Regions from separate parts of the Lutispora sp. QWL-02 genome, predicted to be linked through region 2. Evidence: riboswitches for the same ligand, from Rfam matches in the RefSeq annotation. Region 2 holds a riboswitch; the other holds the start of a gene.

The links. A riboswitch is a leader RNA that binds a small molecule or an ion and turns the genes downstream of it on or off. The one in region 2 is predicted to bind cobalamin.
Region 1: linked by a shared signal. The riboswitch ahead of cobT (nicotinate-nucleotide--dimethylbenzimidazole phosphoribosyltransferase) and the one ahead of bchH (magnesium chelatase subunit H) in region 2 are both predicted to bind cobalamin.

Annotation. Positions count from the first base shown of each region.
Region 1 is NZ_CM177762.1:3,017,045-3,024,874, forward strand. Features, by position in the region: gene cbiB (adenosylcobinamide-phosphate synthase CbiB) at 40-999, opposite strand; partial or broken gene AC4HCY_RS14340 (cobyric acid synthase) at 1,103-1,840, opposite strand; gene cobC (alpha-ribazole phosphatase) at 1,851-2,447, opposite strand; gene cobS (adenosylcobinamide-GDP ribazoletransferase) at 2,441-3,178, opposite strand; gene cobU (bifunctional adenosylcobinamide kinase/adenosylcobinamide-phosphate guanylyltransferase) at 3,201-3,761, opposite strand; gene cobT (nicotinate-nucleotide--dimethylbenzimidazole phosphoribosyltransferase) at 3,770-4,837, opposite strand; cobalamin riboswitch at 4,920-5,111, opposite strand; gene AC4HCY_RS14365 (patatin-like phospholipase family protein) at 5,186-6,115, opposite strand; gene AC4HCY_RS14370 (hypothetical protein) at 6,277-6,609, shown strand; partial or broken gene AC4HCY_RS14375 (manganese catalase family protein) at 6,667-7,056, opposite strand; gene AC4HCY_RS14380 (hypothetical protein) at 7,164-7,319, opposite strand; gene AC4HCY_RS14385 (hypothetical protein) at 7,416-7,772, shown strand; gene AC4HCY_RS14390 (glycoside hydrolase domain-containing protein) at 7,781-7,830, opposite strand, start outside.
Region 2 is NZ_CM177762.1:3,320,284-3,328,113, forward strand. Features, by position in the region: gene AC4HCY_RS15645 (ABC transporter substrate-binding protein) at 1-520, opposite strand, end outside; gene bchH (magnesium chelatase subunit H) at 632-4,366, opposite strand; cobalamin riboswitch at 4,614-4,804, opposite strand; gene cobO (cob(I)yrinic acid a,c-diamide adenosyltransferase) at 4,818-5,333, opposite strand; cobalamin riboswitch at 5,465-5,644, opposite strand; gene grdD (glycine/sarcosine/betaine reductase complex component C subunit alpha) at 5,791-6,969, opposite strand; gene grdC (glycine/sarcosine/betaine reductase complex component C subunit beta) at 6,981-7,830, opposite strand, start outside.

The DNA.
Region 1 (7,830 bases), 300 kb from region 2:
GTCAGGACCACTAAGGTGAATCGCTCCGCAGGAGCAAGGCTAATTTAAAATTATTCCAGTAAAATAACTATTCAAAATTGAAAAAATGATCAGTGAAATTATCCAGGCAGCATACATCAAGAAGATCATCTTTTCTATATCCTCACGATCGATATCCTTAAGCTTGTCTCCAATGCTTGGTTTAGCTACAATTTTCCCAAAGTATAAATTAGGGCCCCCCAGCCTTATTCCAAGTGCACCTGCAGCCGCAGCTTCCGGATATCCGCTATTGGGACTTAAATGATTGCTGCCGTCTCTGAGCACTATTCTGTACGAGTTTTTACAATCCAGTCCCAATACAAAGGCCCCACATATCATGAATATGGAAGTGAGCCTAGAAGGTATAAAATTCGCTATATCATCCAGCCTTGCGGATGCCCAGCCAAAGAATTCATATTTTTCATTCTTATAGCCTACCATGGAGTCCATTGTATTTATCGCTTTATAAGCCATTGAAAGAGGTGCACCACCTAAAAACATATAAAAAAGCGGTGCAATTATTCCATCACTTGTATTTTCTGATACGGTCTCTATTACAGCCCTGGAAATATCATTTTCATCCATATGAGCCGTATCTCTGCCAACGATGTATGAAAGAAGCCTCCTGCTTCCATATATATCATTGCCTTTGAGGCTGGTTATTATCTTTGAGGCTTCTTTTGCCAGGCATCTTCCTGCCAGACATGTATACAATATAAAAGTATTTATAAAAAGCTCTAAACCTTCTCCTATATAATTAGCTGCTCTTAGCAATATCCAGACAGTCATATAGCTGAAAAATACTGTAGATATAGTCAGCAAGATCCCTGCAAGCTTTAATGACTTATCATCTTTGCAGATCCTCCTTGCTATTTTCTCAAAAGCCGATATATATAAGCCTATCAGTCTTACAGGGTGAGGAAAGCCGTATGGGTCTCCAAAAGCTAAGTCGGCTAAATTAGCAATCCATATACTGATCATTAGTTCCTTCCTCCAGTATTTTATATACCTTTGCCATATCTAAGTTCTCCCTCACAATATCAGCCAGTATATCAAATTGATCTTTTTTATCCGTACTGTCATCGCCCTTATCTCTTAAATTGTCACATAAACTGTCTTCTTCAGGAAAGCTATGTACAAAATAGGGAACAACACCGAGAACCGGTACGTTTATTATATCTTCAAGCATTCTCAGACCTGGCTTCAGCAGTTCATAGCTTCCTCTGAATTTATTTATTATAACTCCTTTGACCCTTCTCTTCTCATCTTCATCAAGGAGCAGCATCGTACCTGCCAGTGACGCGAAAACTCCGCCCCTGTCTATATCTCCCACCAGCACAACTGGAGCCTTGGCGATCTTAGCCATGCCCATATTTACAAAATCCTCCCGCTTCAAGTTGATTTCCGCCGGACTTCCGGCTCCCTCAATAACTACGATATCGCTGCGTTTGGACAAATCTTCATAAATATCTGCAACCCTACCCTTTAATTGGGGCTTAAAAGAGAAATATTCTTCTGCGTTCATTCTTCTAAATGCTTTGCCCGATATTACGACCTGAGACCCCCTATCTGTTAGAGGCTTAAGTAAGATTGGGTTCATATCCACAGAAGGCTCTTTTTTGCATGCTTCCGCTTGCATAGCCTGAGCAACGGCCATTTCCAGACCGTCCTTGGTGATATAAAAGTTTGAAGACATGTTTTGAGATTTAAAAGGATTTACATTATAGCCATCCTGTGTAAATATCCTGCATAATGCGGCACATATGATGCTCTTGCCCACTGATGAGCCGGTGCCCTGTATCATAATAGATTTATTTTCCATCGTATCCTCCCTATTCAACAGAATTAATTTTTCTTATCGTACAATGGCCTTCTTCTATTTCGAGCTGGCTGTACTTACCGTGTTCAAAATGAAAATTCCAAAATCCATCCATACCTAAATTGAGCAAAAAGGATGCTATGACCTTCATGGGGCCGTCATGACTTATCAAGGCAACTTTTTTCCCTTTTTGCATTTCTAAAAGCTCTTGGGCAGCTTCAGAAACTCTTGCATAAAAATCTCTAAAGCTTTCTCCTTTTGCAGGATGCATATCCTTCCAGCTGTTCACGCCTATAGACCATTCTTCGGGATATTGCAGGCTTATATCTCTATGATGCATCCCTTCCCATAAGCCAAAATCCATCTCTTTGAATCTCTCTGCAATATTGATGCTCAAGCTTCTTCCGGAAGCAATAACGGCTGCAGTATCATAGCATCTTTTTAAAGGGCTTGTGATAATGCAATCCAGCTCCTTGGTCTTCATAATCTCTCTTAAGGCTTTTGACTGCTCCATCCCCAGGCTGTTCAAAGCCTCATCCCGGCTGCCTAAGAATACCCCTGCCTTATTTAGCTCTGTTTGACCATGCCTTATCAAATATAAAGTTACCATGAATATATTAACCTTTCCAATAAATATAAAGAAGCCATAAAGCTTATTTCAGACACCTCGCTTGCTGCACCCAATGTATCTCCGGTCATTCCGCCTATCTTATCATCTACAATTTTTTTGAAGGCCAAAACAAGGATAAGGCTCGGTATTAATACAGCAAGCATTTTCCATGAACCAATAAATAAAATTATTAAAGTCCCCGAAAGTATGCCTGCAATAAGCCGCTTTAAAGACATATGAGAATAAAAAAGCCCTCCCATGCCACCATCAGGCCTTGCGTATTTTGATATGCCAAACAATAGAAGAACAAAGGTTTTTGCTGCAACAGGCGCCAGTATAACAGCGGATGCTTTCGCACCATGGGAAAGCGTGTAGAGCATGCCGAACCTCAATAGAAAATCCAGTATTATTCCGATCACTCCATTGGTGCCGACTCTGCTGTCTTTCATTATTTCCAATATTCTTTCCTTGCTCCTCGCAGAAAACAAACCGTCGCAGGAATCGGCAAGACCGTCTATATGAATAGCTCCGGTTATGAAAATATTTGAAATCAACCAGAATATAATCCCCAATACTTCATTGCTGAAGGAGTTCGCCAAAGTATAAATTCCATAATTGAATAAGCCTACAATAAGCCCTACAAAAGGCATATAAACTATACCATTTGAAAAATCCTCATCCTTTGCATTAATGTTAATCTTTATCGGTATCCGTGTAAAAAATTGAATCATTAAAACTAAACTTCTCATGGCATCACTTTATCCTAATGGGTATGCCCGATACTGTCAGATATACCTCATCAGCCTTTTGACCAATAATCTGATTTATTCTTCCTGAAATATCCCTAAATGCTCTGGCTACAGGATTTTCCGGTACAATTCCCCAGCCCACCTCATTTGAGACAAGTATTGTATCTGCAGGCGACTTTGATATGGCCTCCAGCATATTGCCGATCTGAACTTTTATACTCTCTTCGGCCCTGTTATAATCTTCTATCTTTACATATTCCATATCATAATTAAAATATTCCAGCATCTGATTGGTTACCATGACCGTGATGCAATCCAGCAAGAAACAATCATATTCTTCCCCATGTTTATGTATTATCCCATCAATATCTTTAAAGGCTTCTATGGTACGCCATTCCTTAGATCTGGATTCCTTATGCTTTTTTATCCTGTCTTCCATTTCACTGTCAAAGGCTACGGCAGTGGCTATGTATATCACCTTTTCTCCATAGCTTTTTGCCATATTCTCTGAAAAACTGCTCTTCCCGCTTCTTGCTCCGCCTGTAACCAAAATACATTTGCCCATAAATATCCCTACCTTATATCGATTAAATAATCATTTTTTATTGAGGCCTCTTCAAAAGTTGCCATGTTTGTGATCACTTCATCAGCCGCCTCCAAAATATTGAAAGCTATGGCGCAGCCGCTTCCCTCACCCAGCCGCATATCCAGATTAAGCATAGGCTTTAATCCTAATATGTCTATTATTGTCTTATATCCGGGCTCTGCTGAACAATGAGAAGTGAACATATAATCCGCGGTCATAGGATTCAGCTCATATGCCAATAACGCGGCTGCCGCAGATATCAAGCCATCAATCAAAACAGGCAATCTATAATATGCAGCCCCAATAAAACAGCCTGCCATACCGCCTATATCAAATCCTCCGACCTTTGACAGCACATCTATGGGGTCATTTTTGTCCGGATTATTGATTTTTAATGCCTGGGTTATAATTTTCTTTTTGTTTTCAAAACCTTCTCCCGTGAGACCGGAACCTTTGCCTACAACCTCATCCGCATCGCATCCTGTAAAAGCCATTATAATAGCGCTTGAGGTGCTCGTGTTGCCTATCCCCATCTCACCGGTGCCTAAAACCTGCGCCCCTTCCCGGAAGGCTTCTTCAACCATATTTATGCCTGTCTCTATAGCCTTTAAGCCCTCTTCTCTCGTCATGGCAGGGCCTTTGGCCATATTCCATGTGCTTTTCCTGATTTTCCTTTTATATAAGCCGGGATAATCAATATCTGCATTGATTCCTATATCAACAACCTTGAGCTTGGCTCCTGCATGCTTCGCCAATACCCCCACACCTGTAACCCCTCTTATGAAATTGATCGTTTGAATTGCCGTTATATTCTGAGGGCAGCTGCTCACTCCTTCTTCTACTACACCATTATCTGCCGACATTATTATAAGCTGCTTATTGGTCATAGGATTGCTGATCTTGCCTGTTATGCCTGAAAGCCTTATTGCGATTTCTTCTAATTGCCCTAAGCTTCCTAAAGGTTTCGCCAGATTGTCCAATCTTTCTTTTGCTTTAATTTTGGCATGCTCATAGCTTCCTTCTATGCCTTCCAGTATTTCATTCAAATCCTTCATTCAAACCTTTCTCCTTAAATCAAAATAAAAAACCACACCTGCAGTGTGGGAATATGAAAAGATGATCATCCCCTCCCTCCGAAGGTTGAAACGATAATTGGCAGGTTTCCTGGCTCATGGTTCATCTTACTCTCCTGCCTTCTCGGTTCCCCAATGGCATAGTCGGATTTCATCCCATATACAGTAGCGGGGGCTGCAGCAGGTTTTAACTGCTTTCCCTTTTAACCTCATGCATTCAATATATGCCTAAGGCACCAAAAATGATATTCTATTGCTCTAATTATAATGTTTTTAAAAAACTGAGTCAATCTATTAATTCGCTTTGGCGTTCATGCCAGCCTGCCCGTATCACCCGTATATGAATTCCAATATATCATTAGCATATTTTTTTGTAAACTCATATCCCCTTTCTATCATCTCAGGAGCTCTTTTTGTCTCCAATATTGAAACATCATATATACCGGGATTTAGAATCAGTATTTCCTTTTTATTTCTGACATGCCTCAAATTCCTTTTTCTGAAGCTGCTCAAATCATCAATCCCATACTTCTCTTTTTTCAATGATGTGATTGTATAACTAAAAATACTTAGAGATTGGGATGCTATCTCAAAAATATTGTCTATGCCCTTCTTTAATTGCCCGTTATATCCCAGATCATAGCATAATATTTTATCAGCGCCCATGCTCATGATTATTTCAAAGGGCAGATTATCCTCTAATCCTCCATCCACCAATTCAAGAGAATAATCCCCGATTTTTTTTGGGCAGAATATCACAGGTATTGATATGCTTGCTCTTATGGCCTCCGATATTTTGATCCCATCGATATATAATGCCTTCTCATTCTCTTGGGGCACCTTCCGGCTGACAAACATTACAGTCCTGCCTCTATTGATATCCACAGCTGGTATAGCAAGAAATATATCTGCTTCATGCATCTTTTTACCATTCAAAATTTTATCTATTGTTTTTTCAATCCTATCGCCTTTAATAAAGCCGCTTAACGTTCCTTCTGCATTTTTATTTGCAATAAAATTCCCTATGGCTTTAAATATCCCCTTATAATCTATATCAATGATCTGCGAAATATTCTTCAATGCTAACATTTCCATATCTTTTGGAGCTATTCCTGCTGCATATAACCCGGCAATGATGCTTCCTGCACTGCAGCCTGAAACCATCTTCGGTTTTAATCCATATTCCGTCAAACAAGTTAAGGCTCCTATGTGAGAAAGCCCTCTGATTCCACCTCCGGAAAAAACTAAGCCCAATTTCATTTCTTAAACCCCCTATATTTAAAATAGATAATTATTAATAAGTCCAAAATTTATAAAAAGACTTGTAACACTTTAGGTCTGAAAAAATATTATGGTATTAGAGGTGAACAACACCTGAATCAGCAGGTGAAGGGCACCTACAATTGGGAGGTGAAGCGCATATGGGTAAAGACTGCTGCAAAAAAGAATGTAAGGATTACGACAGAAGAGAATGCAAAGAGTTCAGAGTAAAGAATTTTCCTGATAGCATAAGAGAGCTTCTCTGCTTATTGGCAAAAGATGATGAGAATAGGGTAACTGCCATACTAAAAAATACTTGTGAAGACTGCATTTTGGAAGATGCATGCCTGGTAGCGGTAATAGGTGATTTAGCAGTATTCCGTTATCATGATAAATTCAAATTTGTAGATATGGATTGCATCTGCTCTATCATAGTAGATTGCGAAACAATATTAGATGAACTTCTGGAATCAAGTAATCAATGCAAATGCTAACAAGATAGGCATTCATGTAACAGACTATTAATAAATCCGGCTTCTCAGCCGGATTTATTAATAGTACATCTTTCTATCCAAATGTTCCTGAACCAGACGCAAAGTCTCACCAAACCTCTGGAAATGAACGACTTCTCTCTCTCTTAAAAAGCTTAAGGTCTCAATCACACCCCTATCATTGGTGGATTGGATCAGATGCTCATATGTGGTTCTGGCTTTTTCTTCTGCTGCCATGTCTTCATGCAGATTTGCTATAGGGTCTTCAATAGCCTGAATGTATGCTGCCGTCCATGGTACGCCGGATGCATCATGGGGATAAAGGTCCCTGCCGTGCTGAACATAATGAGCTCCCAGGCTTGCTTCCTCCAGCTGCTTTGGAGTTGCTCTTTCTATAATTTTATATATCAAAGTCGCAATTATCTCCCAGTGGGCCAATTCTTCTGTGCCATTATGTTATCCCTTATAATAATAAGATAGGGCATATAGTGAAAAAAAGACCAAAATAAATGGTCTTTTTCTTTTATGTAGGCACCTAATATAGCCTCCTATCTAAACTAATCTTCATCATCTTTTTCTGTTTTTGATAAATATCTCCATACAATATTGGCAATTCTCTGCTCAATTTGTTCTATCTCTTTAGGAGATTTAAAAGAATCATCACAAATTAAAACTTTTGTATTGCCGAATTTATATTCTTGAACTACAGTCATTTTACTCACTCCTGTACATCATATAAACTTCTTAACTTCCTTTTTATTTATATATTAACACAATATAGTATAATGAATTAAAAAGGGGGTTATTTTATGTTATCATTTATGGTTAAGATTATTAATATTTGTGTAGGCATTTCTGTATACTTTGTTATATTAGCGCCTTCAGCAACAATTTATTATGCAAGCAAATCAGGTTTTAGTGATTTAACCTTATATATTGTTACTTTTATATACCATGTTTCATTACCTACACTGTTAGATCATATTAAAGGGAAGCAAATAAATGAAGATGATATTCTATTTAATACAATTTGGGGAACTATAGCCAGTATTCTTGTTATATTAATTGGTTTTAGTTCTTATGACCCTTGGTCTACTAGAGTTATAATCAGTTCAATAGCAGCTTATTCATTTTTTATATATAAAATAGCTATAAAAAAAGAGTAGCCAAATAGCTACCCTTCATATAATTTCGCCCATGTTTTGGCCCCTACTATGCCATCTA
Region 2 (7,830 bases):
CCCTATAGGCTGCCATCACATCATCATAGCTCTTGATTCTGGAAACGATCACTTTAAAGCCCATATCTCTGAGCTTTTTTGCCTGTTCTCCCTGAGTGCCCTCTTGAGCAATTACCAGATCAGGCTTATACTCAATGACCTTTTCCATATCTATGGAATAAGTTGCTCCCACGGAAGGAATGTTGATTATTTCATCCTTGTGCTCGGCTAACAGCTTTATATTCTTTGAGATGTTAGAGGTGCATATAGATTTGCCGCCAAGATCATACCATATATTAAGCGATGTGCCTGACAATACTGCCGTCCTCTCAGGCTTCTTATCCAGCACTGTTTCATAGCCGACAAAATCCTTTATAGTTAATGGATAACCCTCTCCTATTGCTTCTATGCTCAAATTTTTGTTTTCATCGCCTGCTGCAGCCTTTGTACCTGTGTCAACTCCTGTTTCAATGCTGCACGCTCCCATACTCACTGTCAGTATAAGTATGAACAGCAGGAATCCAATTTTTCTCAGTTTCATTTTTATCATCCTCCATTTATGTAAATATATTTACACTGCAACAGCTCATTTGCATAAGTTTGTGATCTCTGTTTTGCTGACTGATAACGATTGCAGTAAAACTATATATAACTATAATTTCTCTTCAATATTGCCCTCCAATTTGAGGTACTCTTCTCTTAGCTCCAACAATTCCTCTTGTGTAGCCTTCCAATAGCCTCTTTGATTATATTCCATCAAGCTTTCCAATATCTTGTGATAAGCCCAGGGATTATTTTCTATCATGCGATTGCGTAATTCTTCATCGGACACATAGGTGGAATGCATCTTGCTGAACACCCAATTTTCCACCTTATTGGTCGTTGCAGCCAGGCCCAGTATATTTTCAAATCTGTCGCTTATTTTTTGGACACCGTGATACCTGTGCTCCAGCATGCCGTCAATCCATTTTGGATTTAATAGCCTGGTCCTCACGCCCATTTCTACAGACTTTTCCACCCTATCCGTCTCTATTCTCCGGCCTGTGGTATCGGTTATATATATAGCGGCCTTTTTCCCCTTTACCATCTCCACAGACTTGGAAAGCCCTCCAAAATATTCATAATAGTGATCCAGATCTGTAACCTCGTACTCATGATTGCTCCTTATCTGAGAAACTATATCCACTGCCATAAGATTCATGCCGAACAATTCTTCTGATTCCCTGCCCCTGAAATTTTCACTATATACATGCTTAAGGCTTTTAATATATGCTTCTCCTATTTGTTCTTCTCTCTCCCAGTTTTTAGTCTCTATAAGCTTGCTTATGCCTGTCCCGTATTCTCCTTCGCCGGGTCCGAATATCCTTGCTCTTGACAATTCCTCGGCCTCAATCTTGTCATAGCCTTTCTTCAGCAGCTCTTCATATATCCTATTGCTGTTTTTAATAAAGTAATTTGACCCCTCCCCTTCATCGAGAAGGCTGATCTCTTTATAAATTTTATTCAATTCTTCAATAATATTGGGAAACATGTCCCTGAAGAAGCCGCAAATATTTATCACCACATCTATTCTGGGCCTATTCAATTCTTTCAGCGGAATTATCTCATAAGCAGGCTCCCAGGCGTTTTTCATCTTCTTTAATCTGACCCCCAGATATCCTAAAATCTGTCCTACAGTTTCACCCTGGGTCCTTGAGGTCTCAAGACCCCAAAGTATCACTGCCGTGCTTTGCGGATACCCTCCCTGATCTTCTTTATATTTTGCCAGAGTATTTTCAGCTATTTCAAATCCCCTTTTCCAGGCAGTCTTCGTTGGAATAAATCTGGGGTCAAACTGAAACAGATTATATCCTGAGGGCAAAACCTCCGGGTTCCTTATGGTATCTCCTGCCAGCTTTGCTTGCAGATATCTTCCGTCCAGGACTTCAAGAAGCCCTTTCATTTCATTATTTGATCTTGCTTTTTCCATCATGGACAAAATATATTCCATGCTGCTTTTAAAGTCCCCTGCAAAGCGGGCTCCTTTCTCGAGGCCCTTGCTCAAATACTCTTCAACGGATTTCTTTGCCTTGACATCAAAGGTTTTTAGAGCCGATGCATCGTTGTTTTTTAAGGCTTCATCATAGTCAATGCCTTCCTCTTCCGCCATTATACGCCTCAAGGATTTGCATTCTCCCCTGTCGTACCCGGCGACTGCCATGGCATAGTCTTTTGCCTCTTCTTCATCATAAGCTTCTCCGAAAATATGTAGGCCTCTTGGTATTAGGGATTGTCCTATCCTGTAAAGCTCCTTTTCCAAAACATCGAGATCCCCGTCCATATTGTTCTTCTCTGCTTTTTCTTTTATATCTGCTAAAATAGCATCGCACCGGGCAGGAGAAGCCCTTTGAGCTTCTCTGTATTCATCCGTAAGCGCCTGGATTTCTGCCAATTCCCCATATAATTCTCCTTCAACAAATACGGGAGGCTGGTATCCTACCAAAACGGCATGGGATCTTCGCTTGGCTATCATGGCTTCTGCAGGGTTCCCGCAATAGTACAGATATATATGGGGCATATCCCCTACCAATCTATCGGGAAAACATTCTCCCGACATTCCGCATTCTTTTCCCTTCAAAAATTCCAACGTGCCATGGGTGCCCACATGAATGATGGCATCAGCCTTGAATTCCTCCCGCAGCCATTTATAATAGGCTAAATATTGATGATGGGGAAGCAATTTTTTATCATGATAAGCCTTGTCCGGATTTTCATGCATGCCTCTGGTGGGCTGTAATCCAATAAAAATATTGCCTTTTATAATGCCCGGTATCATAAAGCCCTCCCTATTGGTCATGATCTCTCCCGGCGCTGTCCCCCACTGCTCTATCATTTCATTCCTTTCCCCCATTTTCCCAAAATCCTTTTCGTAGGCTGCATTTGGATATATTATCATATGCTTTTCTGATTCCTCATTGGCCCAAGCACCGCTATTTACTATCTTTCCTGCTGTAAAATGCTCCATAAGCTCTCCGGATTCATTGCTTCCTATATCGTAGCCTTCCTCTTTCAAATTTCTCAAAATATTATCAACGGACTTAAAGGTATCCAAAAATGCACCGCCAAATATATTGTCTTCTCCCGGTGGATAGTTGTAGCATATTATGGCTATCCTTTTATGCCTATTATCTTTTCTTCTAAGCTTAATCCAATTCTGAAGCCGTGATGCGAGCTTGCTCAATCTTTCATCCATGATCCTCAGCCTGTTAAGCTCTAGATTCAATTCCTCGCTGCGGCCGCAGTTCTCCAACGCTCCCACCGGATAGGTTTCGATACATCCGTCTAATTCCGGCAGCATGACAGATATCAGAAATTCTGAAGGGTTCAATCCACTGGGGGAGCTGAGCCATTCCTCTTCCTTTTTCTTGGTCATGAGAAAGGGATGAAATATAGGAGCACCTATATCTCTTAAAAGCTCAACCGCAGCTTCCGCATCCCCTCCCATAGGCCCGGCGCCCAATCTGAAGGACATAAGGTTTATTATAATATCAGGCTTTCTTCCTGCTGCTTCCTTTAGTATTCCTTCCAGCCTCTTCATGTCGGTTATATTGGTTTTATTAAAAGCTATAGGCATAACATTGGAAAAGCCCTCCAGCTTATTCAATATATCTACGACGCATTCCTTGATCCTGTTGGGATAATTGTGGCCGTAAAACAACACCGCTGTAAGGGGTTTGCCCTCTGCAATTGAATATCTTTTTCTATAATCCTTAAAATCATCAAAGTATCTTTCCCCTGCCGGATCAAAAATTCCAAAATCCTCCCATTCCCTTGCTGCATCTGGTTTTGGAAGGCTCTTAACATTTCCGTAATCCCTAAGTATAAGGAGCACCATGTTTTTTACTTCTTCTAGACCTGCATTCCTCCAGTACTTGCCTATTTGAATGAAATTTTTAATATCTCTGAGCTTACCTATGGGTACTATTCTTCCTGCTTTCTCTGCCACATCCATCATCTTTTGAACCGCTTCCATAGATACTTCTTTTTTCTTCGAGGGCTCCTTTTGTCCCATGCCTCCTTTAGAAAAATCATCCCAATTCAGGCTTCCCAGCCGCAAATATTCTTTGCCCCCATTGCCTATAGGCAGGATGCAGCCTTTACAACGCGTCAAAGAAGCAAGGGTCTTTTCTATCACTAAAGCCGTTGCCCCCATCAAATCTATGATGACAAAGTCAGAGCTTTCTATATCCTTTCCCATCTGCTCCAATCTTTCGTCCTTCATAGGCAGGTAAGCGAAATATACCTTCAAATCCAATATGTTTCCGTATTCTTTCTTGAAGCTGCCATAAAAGCTTGCCAGATCTTCAATCGCAGCATTGGATACGGCTATAACAGTTATTTTGTACATCTTATCACCGCCTTTTATTGAACGGGACTTCATTGTTATGAAAGTCCAGCTCCATTGTCATCCTGAGGGCTTTGTTTGAAGTATCTTATTATTTAAGATTCTTCAGTCGCTTTGCTCCTTCAGAATGACAGGAAATTTTATTTTTCCCATAGGCAATAAAAAAGCCCTTCTGCTCTATCATGATACAAAAAGGCTTATAAATGCAGCATCTGCACTTCTAATGACCTCTCCCGTACCTCGCAGGATCCGCATTATTGCATGGCAAGCAGGTCTTCTGACTCAGGATTCATTTATGCTTCCAGCCTTCCCGGAAATATCCAGTGGCCTACAAGCTAAGGCAGCATATCCTCCATCACAGCGGCGGGACCGTACAGGATTTTAACCTGTTTCCCTTTTAAGCCGGCTTTTATACCGGACACTTGCAATACTGATATTAAATTTTCTTATTATATCAAGACTCAATGCCTTTCCTTGCTTGTATTCCCGTTCTGTAGTAATGCTTTATTTCCTTCATTTCAGTTACCAAATCAGCCATATCAATGAGTTCTTGGGGAGCATATCTTCCGGTTATAATTACTTCAATATTCTCTGCCTTTTCTTCCAGTATATTTATTACCTCTTCTACTGAAAAAAGCTTATAATATATTGCCACATTCAGTTCATCTAAAACCACTATGTCATAGCTCTTGTTCTTTAATACGTCAGCTACAGTTTTAAGACCTTTCTCAGCTGCCAATATATCCTCTTTTACAGGATCGTTGAATATAAAACAATTACGCCCGAATTGATGTATTTCAAAATTCGGCAAATAATTTGCAGCTTTTAATTCGCTATATTCCATGCCTTTAATAAACTGTCCAAAATATACTTTTTTACCTGCACACACAGCTCTTAGGGATAATCCTAATGCGGCAGTAGTCTTACCCTTACCATTACCTGTATATATTTGGATTTGCCCCTTATCCATGTTACCTCCTCCTTTATTTCGCCCTAATGAACGACAAAGTCCCCATATCCTCGGATGGATATGGGGACTCAAATATTAACAATATACTATGCAAATACAAGACAGGACTCTCCCCTTCCCTCCGAAGGTCACTCGGTCTAAAGAATCAGGCAGGTCTCCTGGCTTTCGCATCATTCTACTCTCAACACCTTCCCAGATAGCTCCAGTGGTATAGGTTGATTTCGTACACGATTACAGTAGCGGGGGCTGCAACGGTTTTGCACCGTTTTCCCTATTAATCTAAATTAAGAACCTAATGCTTATTATTAAGTTTTCATTTCAATACTAGCACATGTAAAACAAAACTGCAATACGGAAATCTGATAGCAGTTAAACATTATCAAAAGTAAAACTAAAAGGCTGTGCTTCAGTGTTGAACTAAAGACACAGCCTTTTTTAAAGCTGAACGAAATCTCGTCTAACAGTTGCAGTCCAGCGGTTTTTGAGTGATCAATTTGTTTGCAAACAAAACCTCTACTGCCTTTTCATAATCTTCATCGGCAGTGAGTATTATAGGACCTGTGCATCCCATACCGCTCTCTGAGTAAATGCCTTCTTTCGCCAATTCGGCTACAGCGTTTTCCAGTTCAAGTATATCTACTCCTGCAATGGATTTTGTAACCACCTTTTTATCAGGCATCTTAATTTCTGCAGGTGCAGCCTTTTTAGCTTCTGCCGTTATTCCTTTGAGTATTTCATCAAGGCCTGCCTTCCTGGCTTTATCGAACTCTTTCTTTGCCACCTCAGTCAGCTTGCCTTGGGCGCATGAAGCTGCGTATCTGAGTGCTTCACTTACTACAGGAGCACCTGAAGCCCTGGATAGTATGCAGATTATTTTATCGTAGCCATCACCTACGCCAGGACCATATCCGTAGCCTAAGGATTCATAGCTGCCTCCCGTGGTGAAGGCTGAAAATATTTTCATCATTATATTCCCTGTCAATGTATCCAGTACCATTACATCAGATGCTGCCGCCAAAAGATCGTTTCCTCTCATGATGCAGCCGCCGTCGGATCTTACGGATTCAGAAAAGTTGATGTCATAGCCTTTTTCTTTAAGCTCCTTTAGTGCTCTTTCTACCTGTCTTGCTCCGTCAACATTGAGTATACCGACAGTAGGATTTGCAATGCCCAGAGCCTTTGCCGTTATTATTCCGTAGAGAGCATTTTTCACCATGCCTTCAACTCTATGAGTGGATGAGGTGCCTGTAGTGGTTGCCAGGATCAGCTCCTTGCCGAAGCCGGGAGTTATGACTCTCCCAACGGTAGAAACTCCTATAGGGAAGCTGTAGTGCATCGTGACAGCAGAGTCCAGTTCGCCCTTATCCAGCATCTCATCCATTTTCTTATGCATCTCATCTTCTGATGCGACTTCAACTACTCTAAGGGAAGTATCAACCTTGGGCCCAATGAGTACAATTTCGAAATCATTATACTTTTTGGCTGCCAGCTCCGCACCCCTTACCAACTCCTCGGTGCCGTGCTCGCTGCCCATGGTAGTGAGTCCGACTTTAACCTTGCTGCCGAAATTTCCAGTCATTATAGCATCGGCAACCTCGTTAAATACCTCCCCTATCATGGTTTTTATATTATCCATATCATTCACCCCTACTTTCCGTTAAGTAAGAATGCTGCAAATTCTTTCATTGTTTCTGCTACCATTCCCTTGATCTCTTCTTTAGACACTGCTCCTATTTCTTCAACTTTTCCAGGGTTCTTTTCCATAACTATAGATACGCCGTCAAACAAGTTGGTCATTCTTCCTAGGAAAAGGCTTCCCTTTCCAACTATCATAGCCCTGTCTATTTTGCCTTCCATGATCATCTTCCTTCCGGCACCCACAAAAGGAACTCCCGAGGGTATATGACCTTGTGTCGGTGCAAAGCCCGGCATTCCATGTTCTTTTATAAAGGTAGGCATATAAGCTCTGTCTATGTCGCCGCGCTTTGCTCCCAAAGCAGCGATCATCTTGTAGTTCGCCAATGGTACGTCTCCGGCGCCGGCAGGCTCAGTGATTTCAGGAGTCTGCATTTCTACAGAATATTTGTTGATGTCGGTTATCTTGAGTCCGTTTTTATCCAGCGGCTTGGTGATAAGGGATTCCATAACTGCCTGAGGTGATGATCCTGTACCTACAGTATGTCTTCCTACAATATCAGTTCTTAGAACAGGGCTTACACCATCATCCTCAGTAACCAATATGGCAAAGGTTCCAAGGCAATCTTCCAGTATTGGCAAATCTTTGTTTACATGGTCTCTTCCATTCATACCAAGCTTTGCAGTAGCTCCTCCGGCAACGATTGCCACACTCTTATATACTCCGGACTTTACCAATGCAGCAGCATTTATCAATGAATGGGTGGGTGCTGCACAGAAGCCTCTTGTATCCGAGCCTGTAGCTGATACCAATCCGGCAACCTCAGCTATAGCCTTCGCAAAGTTTCCTCCGCCTCTCTGA